2 linked regions of the Martelella mediterranea DSM 17316 genome follow. Each later gene encodes a partner of the first gene's protein in a complex. Links are inferred from orthologs where the notes say so. Each region holds a gene or a part of one and is shown in the gene's direction. Other genes may lie near its edges.

Region 1 (3,115 bases):
GGTCCTCGGGTGTGCCGGCAGGCCTGACAGCCTACAGGCCCCGCAACGGTTTAGCGGGCGCGGGGCGGGTTATCCCCCATATCCACTGCTGATATCCACAGCGGTCCGGCAACGGAATGCTATTTCAGCATGTCCTTGACCACGCCGGAGGCCTTGGAGAAGTCCATCTGACCGGAATAGCGGTCCTTCAGCGTTTCGATGCACCTGCCCATGTCGCGCAGACCCTGCGCGCCGGTCTCCTCGACCACGGAGGCGCAGACTTCGCGGATCTTGTCCTCGGGCAACTGGGCGGGCAGGAATTCGCGAATCACCGCCATTTCCTGACGTTCCTGTGCAGCGAGGTCGGGCCGGCCCTTCTCTTCGTAGAGGCGGGAGGATTCCTTGCGCTGTTTCAGCATCTGGAACAGAATCCCGGCGATATCGTCATCGCTGACGGGGTCCTTGCCGTTGGCACGATGAGCCAGGTCGCGGTCCTTGATGGCCGCGTGAACCAGTCTCAATGTGCAGAAGCGTACCGGATCTTCCTCTTTCGAAGCGTCTTTTTGTGCAAGTGCGAGTTTATCGCGCAACATTCATTCACTCCTGGCAACGCCATCTTCAAGGTACCGCATCGACACATGCCGAATGGCGGCGGCGTTTACCGAATACCGGGGCTGCGATCAAATCAAATCTTCGGGCGCGTCATTTATTTTGAGCAGATGCCACAAGTCTGCCTTAAGAGCAATTGACCCGCAAGCGCGGTTTCTCTATTTTCCCGCAACCGCATCAAAAAGTGGCCTACCCGAACGCAGCTTGCCCGCGAACCCTTTGGCTCGGGCTCATATATAGGATCGGGACAGGGCCCGTTCAATCGGCCCCGGGCCGGCGACTAGCAAGGAATGATCATGACTGCCCCATGGACACAGGAAACGCCGACGGCCGCGCTGGTTCTGGCCGACGGCACGGTAATCTACGGCAAGGGCGTCGGCGCCACAGGCAGCGTCGAGGCAGAGGTCTGCTTCAACACCGCGCTGACCGGCTATCAGGAAATCCTGACCGACCCGTCCTATCTCGGACAGATCGTCACCTTCACCTTTCCGCATATCGGCAATATCGGCGCCAATGGCGAGGATATCGAGGATCTGGTGCCCGCCGCCCGCCGCGGCGCGGTCGGCGCGATCTTCAGGGCCGATATCACCGCGCCCTCCAACTACCGCTCCAGCGAAGACCTCGACACCTGGCTGAAGAAGCGCGGCATCATCGGCCTTTCCGGCATCGACACCCGCGCGCTGACCGCCTGGATCCGCGAGCATGGCGCGCCCAATGCCGTGATCGCCCACGAGCCGTCCGGCAAGTTCGATCTCGACGCGCTGAAGGCCAAGGCGAAGGCGTGGGGCGGACTGGAAGGTCTCGACCTCGCCATCGAAGCCACGTCCGGCCAGTCGTCGAAATGGGACGAGAAGCCGTGGGTCTGGAACGAAGGCTATGACACGCTCGCCGAAGCTGACGCCCGCTATCACATCGTCTGCGTCGACTACGGCGTGAAGCGCAACATCCTGCGCCTGTTCGCCGGTCTCGACTGCAAGGTCACGGTCGTGCCGGCCAAGACCTCGGCGGAACAGATTCTGGCGCTTTCGCCCGATGGCGTGTTCCTGTCGAATGGCCCGGGCGATCCGGCCGCGACCGGAGAATATGCCGTGCCGGTGATTCGCGCGCTGATCGACAGCGGCCTGCCGATTTTCGGCATTTGCCTCGGCCACCAGATCCTCGCGATCGCGCTCGGCGGTAAGACCACAAAGATGCATCAGGGCCATCACGGCGCCAACCATCCGGTGAAGGACTACACCACCGGCAAGGTCGAGATCGTGTCGATGAACCACGGTTTCGCGGTCGATTCGGCCTCGCTGCCGGAGGGCGTCGCGGAAACCCATGTGTCGCTGTTCGACGGCTCCAATTGCGGCATCGCGCTTGCCGGCAAGCCGGTCTTCTCCGTCCAGCATCACCCGGAGGCATCGCCCGGTCCGCAGGACAGCCACTACCTCTTCCGCCGCTTCATCAATCTGGTGCGCGAGAAGAAGGGCGAGGCGCTGCTGGAAGAGCGCGCCTGAGCACTATCGGGCCCTAGCGGCCCCTCGGCGTCCGCTTCCGTTTCGCGGGCGCCATCCCCTCTCCGGGGTCACCCTCGGGTCAAGTGTAAAGCCCGGAGACATCCCTGACAGGTGTTCGGAGACATGCCTGACAGTTATTCGTCTTTGTTAAGGTCGATGAGGGCGACTTGGTTTGCTGCGAAGAACACGCCATGTTGGCCGTCGGTTTCGAGGGGTCTGATTGCCAGCATTTCCCCTTGAAAGGCCTTCGGCACACGCCATGCCTTGCCGTTGAATGCGACATAGGCGTTTGTGCTGCTGACGCGCCTGACGATCTCGCCTGGGTCATAGACGGGCTCGGGAACAGTGGCGGGAAAGCTGCGGGGCGACGGGCTGTAGCGGCTTGCGGGCACGGCCATGGCGATGCCCTGATGCGGCCGATGATGGTTATAGAGGTCGCGCCAGCGATCAAACGCCCTTTGCGCCTGCCTGAAGTCCGACAATGGCTGGAAGGCGAGAACTTCAGCCTTGAAACTGCGGTGGAAGCGTTCGTTCTTGCCGCGTCCCTGCGGATGGTAGGGGCGGGCGTGAATGAGTTCTACCCCCAGCTTGAGGAGCCAGACGCGCAAGCGTGTCCAGCCGTGCTGAACGCCGTTCCCCACGGGTTGCCATTGTCGGTATAGATCGCCATCGGCAGCCCATGGTGACGAAAGATGCGTTCCAGCCGACTGCGAACCGTCATCCTCCGTTCGTCGGCGCAGGCCTCAAGTCCGAGGGCAAACCGCGAATGATCATCGAGGACGGTGAGCGGATGACACCAGCCCCCGAGACGAGTTGAAAACGTCCTTTGAAGTCCATCTGCCATAGCAGGTTTGGCGCTTCGCGCTCGAAACGTCCATAAGCCGGGCCCGCGCCCTCAGGCGTTGTGATCCGCTTGTGTCGAACCAGGATGGCATGGACTGTCGAGGCCGCCGGCGGATCGGTCCCCATACGCTCCAGCATCCACGCAATCTTGCGGGCGCCCCAGGCCGGATGCGCATCGCGCACCT
Region 2 (4,327 bases), 1.1 Mb from region 1 along the record:
TCCGGCCTGAAACAGGCAGCGGAAGAGGTGCTTACGGAGGGGACATTCAATTACGAGAGGGTCGATGGCAGCGAGGCGGAAAGGCTGACCGTGCCGCCGAAGCGGTGACGCCGACGGGCGTCACCGGGTGAGACGTGCGCGCTCAGGCATGCGACGTCTTGCTGGCCCTGCGAAAGATTTCGCCATGGCTCTTGCGCTGGGCGTCGTCCGCGCCAAAAATCCTGCCGCCGACGATCCGGTAAAGAATAGCAAGTCCTGCAGCCGCGAACACGATCTGGAATGCGATAAGAGGCAGATATTCAAACATGGTTTTGTCTCCGGTTTGGAGTAATAACGCGGCATGTAAACGAAAAGTTCACGTTTAAGTGCATGAAAGCCGAAAAAACATCGTTGATGGCGGTTCGCGCGGTGCATTTTCGGGGTTCCGTTGCCACGGCAACTTCCCTATAAGGCCCACCTAGCCTACATGATTTCACGTCCCTTACCCGGCCCGGTCAACCGTGCCGGTTTTTGATGCAGGGACGATAAGAAGAAACGACGGATACCGCCCATGCCCAAGCGCCAAGACCTCAAATCCATCCTCATCATCGGCGCGGGGCCGATCGTCATCGGTCAGGCTTGCGAGTTCGACTATTCCGGCGCGCAGGCCTGCAAGGCGCTCAGGGAAGAGGGTTACCGGGTCATTCTGGTCAACTCCAACCCGGCCACGATCATGACCGACCCGGAACTGGCCGACGCCACCTATGTCGAGCCGATCACCCCGGAAGTCGTCGCCAAGATCATCGCCAAGGAACGCCCGGACGCGCTGCTGCCGACCATGGGCGGCCAGACCGCGCTCAACACCGCATTGTCGCTGCGCCGCATGGGCGTGCTGGAGCGCTACAATGTCGAGATGATTGGCGCCAAACCGGACGCCATCGACAAGGCCGAGGACCGCGCGCTGTTTCGCGAGGCCATGGCCAAGATCGGGCTCGAAACGCCGAAGTCCATGCTGGCCAACGCCACAGAGATCAAGGACCAGCACCGCCAGGAACACGAGGCCAAGCGCGCCGAACTGAAGAAGACGCTTTCGGGCGATGCGCTGGACAACGCGCTCGACGAGCTCGAGAACCAGTGGAACCTCGGCAATACCGACCGCAAGCAGCGTTACATGTCGCATGCGATGGCAATCGCGGCGCAGGCGCTCGACGTCATCGGCCTGCCGACCATCATCCGCCCGTCCTTCACGCTCGGCGGCACCGGCGGCGGCATTGCCTATAACCGTTCGGAATTCTTCGAGATCGTCGAGCGCGGCCTCGACGCCTCGCCGACCACCGAAGTGCTGATCGAGGAATCCGTGCTCGGCTGGAAGGAATACGAGATGGAGGTCGTCCGCGACAAGGCGGACAACTGCATCATCATTTGCTCGATCGAGAACGTCGATCCGATGGGCGTGCATACCGGCGATTCGATCACCGTCGCGCCGGCGCTCACGTTGACCGACAAGGAATACCAGATCATGCGCAACGCCTCGCTGGCGGTGCTGCGCGAGATCGGTGTGGAGACCGGCGGCTCGAACGTGCAGTTCGCCGTCAACCCGGCCGATGGCCGGCTCGTCGTCATCGAGATGAACCCGCGCGTGTCGCGGTCCTCGGCGCTCGCGTCGAAGGCAACCGGCTTTCCGATCGCCAAGGTCGCCGCCAAGCTCGCCATCGGCTACACGCTGGACGAACTCGAAAACGACATCACCGGCGGCGCGACGCCCGCCTCGTTCGAGCCGTCGATCGATTATGTGGTCACCAAGATCCCGCGCTTTGCCTTTGAAAAATTCCCGGGCGCGGAAAACACGCTGACCACGGCGATGAAATCCGTGGGCGAAGTCATGGCCATCGGCCGCACCTTCCCGGAATCGCTGCAGAAGGCGCTGCGCGGTCTGGAACGCGGCCTGACCGGCCTCGACGAGATCGAGATCCCAGGCATCGAGAACGGCGAGCCGAGCAACGCCATCCGCGCCGCGATCGGCACCGGCACGCCGGACCGCCTGCGCATGGTCGCGCAGGCAATGCGTCTCGGCGTCAGCCAGAGCGAAATCCACGAGCATTCGAAGATCGACCCGTGGTTCCTCGATCAACTGCGCGCAATCGTTGATATGGAAGAGCGCGTGCGCGAGCACGGCCTGCCGCAGGATGCCGAAAACCTGCGCATGCTGAAGGCGATGGGCTTTTCCGACCAGCGGCTGGCAAGCCTCACCCATGGCCGCCCGAAGGAAGTCGCCCAGCTTCGCAACAAGCTCGGCGTGCGCCCGGTCTACAAGCGCATCGATACCTGCGCCGCCGAATTCGCCTCGCCGACCGCCTACATGTATTCGACCTACGAGACGCCCTTCGATGGCCAGACCCGCTCCGAGGCCGGTATTTCGGATGCGAAGAAGGTCGTCATTCTCGGCGGCGGGCCGAACCGGATCGGCCAGGGGATCGAGTTCGACTATTGCTGCTGCCATGCCGCCTTCGCGCTGAAGGATGCGGGCTATGAATCGATCATGGTCAACTGCAACCCGGAAACGGTTTCGACCGACTACGACACCTCCGACCGGCTCTATTTCGAGCCGCTGACGGCCGAAGACGTCATCGAGATCATGCGCGCCGAGCAGGAAAAAGGCACGCTCGTCGGCGTCATCGTGCAGTTCGGCGGCCAAACGCCGCTGAAGCTCGCCGAAGCGCTGGAAAAGAACGGCATCCCGATCCTCGGCACCGCACCGGACATGATCGACCTTGCCGAGGATCGCGACCGGTTCCAGAAACTGCTGATCAAGCTGGACCTCAACCAGCCCAATAACGGCATCGCCTATTCGGTCGAGCAGGCCCGCCTGGTGGCGGCCGAAATCGGCTATCCGCTGGTGGTTCGCCCGTCCTACGTTCTCGGCGGCCGCGCCATGGAGATCGTCCACAACGATGCCGGTTTGTCGCACTACCTGCTGGAAGTGGTGCCGGAACTCGTCACCGAGGACATCAAGCAGCGCTATCCGAACGACAAGACCGGGCAGATCAACACCCTGCTCGGCAAGAACCCGCTTCTGTTCGACAGCTACCTGACCAACGCCATCGAAGTCGATGTCGACTGCCTCTGCGACGGGACCGACGTGTTCGTCGCGGGCATCATGGAGCATATCGAGGAAGCTGGCATCCATTCGGGCGACAGCGCCTGCTCGCTGCCGCCCCATTCCCTGTCGGACGAAATCCTCGATGAGCTTGAGGTACAGTCCCGTGCGCTGGCGCTCGCGCTTAACGTCAAGGGCCTGATGAACGTGCAGTTCGCCATCAAGGACGGCACGGTCTATATCCTCGAAGTGAACCCGCGCGCCTCGCGCACCGTGCCGTTCGTGGCCAAGACCATCGGTTCGCCGATCGCCAAGATCGCCGCCCGCGTGATGGCCGGCGAGAAGCTGAACGATGTGATCGCGTCTTACGGCGAGCGCCCCAACCCGCGCAAGCTGAACCACATCGCGGTCAAGGAAGCGGTCTTCCCCTTCGCCAAGTTCCCCGGCGTCGATACGCTGCTCGGCCCGGAAATGCGCTCGACCGGCGAGGTCATCGGCCTCGACAAGGATTTCGCAATTGCCTTCGCCAAGTCGCAGCTCGGCGCCAGCGTCGATCTGCCGCGCGATGGCTGCGTCTTCGTCTCGGTCAAGTCGGAAGACAAGGAGCGCGTGCTGCCCGCCGTCAGGCTTCTGGTGGAGCAGGGTTTCACCGTGATGGCGACCGGCGGCACCCGCGACTTCCTGGAGGAAAACGGCATTTCCGCCACCAAGATCAACAAGGTGCGCGAGGGCCGTCCGCATATCGAGGATGCGATCCGCAATCGTCAGGTCCAGTTGGTGTTCAACACGACCAGCAACGACAAGACGATCTCGGATTCGAAGTCGCTCCGCCGTGCAGCACTCACCCAGAAGGTGCCATACTACACCACCATGGCCGGCGCCATGGCCGCCGCCCAGGCGATCAAGGCGCTGAAACAGGGCCAGCTCGAAGTGCGCCCGCTGCAAAGCTACGCCTGAGCCGTATCGGACTGAGACGCCTCATGAAGGGCAGGCCCAGCGCCTGCCCTTTTCTTCGGACTTGACGCAGAGATTTGCCTCCTTTATTTATCCAATAGGTTAATTAACCGATGGGATAAACACAAAATGTCCGATCCGCTGACCCGGACGCTCTCCGCCCTCGCCGATCCGACCCGCCGCGCGATCCTTGCGCGGCTGTCCAAGGGCGAAGCGACGGTGAATGAACTGGCTGAACCGTTCGCGATGTCGCTGCCGGCGGTCTCCAAGCATCTGAAGGTGCTGGAGCGCGCCGGG

Evidence for each region.
Region 2: the proteins of carA (region 1) and carB are in contact, whole or in part, in a solved structure (PDB 1KEE), measured with the Escherichia coli proteins. The link is inferred for Martelella mediterranea DSM 17316 from one-to-one orthologs.

What each region holds. Positions count from the first base shown.
Region 1 is NZ_CP020330.1:3,698,075-3,701,189, forward strand. What follows is about bases 154-2,982. They hold carA (glutamine-hydrolyzing carbamoyl-phosphate synthase small subunit), read left to right. Parts: upstream 154-878; coding sequence 879-2,087; downstream 2,088-2,982. Other genes in these bases: Mame_RS17185 (GatB/YqeY domain-containing protein), read right to left, coding at 154-572. Outside these bases: more of Mame_RS17185, read right to left, coding at 120-153. UniProt on the Escherichia coli protein: Small subunit of the glutamine-dependent carbamoyl phosphate synthetase (CPSase).
Region 2 is NZ_CP020330.1:2,570,741-2,575,067, reverse strand. The notes cover bases 193-4,233. They hold carB (carbamoyl-phosphate synthase large subunit), read left to right. Parts: upstream 193-550; coding sequence 551-4,033; downstream 4,034-4,233. Other genes in these bases: Mame_RS12020 (ArsR/SmtB family transcription factor), read left to right, coding at 4,160-4,233; Mame_RS26685 (hypothetical protein), read right to left, coding at 193-307. Also shown: Mame_RS12030 (isocitrate lyase/PEP mutase family protein), read left to right, coding at 1-108; more of Mame_RS26685, read right to left, coding at 143-192; more of Mame_RS12020, read left to right, coding at 4,234-4,327. UniProt on the Escherichia coli protein: Large subunit of the glutamine-dependent carbamoyl phosphate synthetase (CPSase).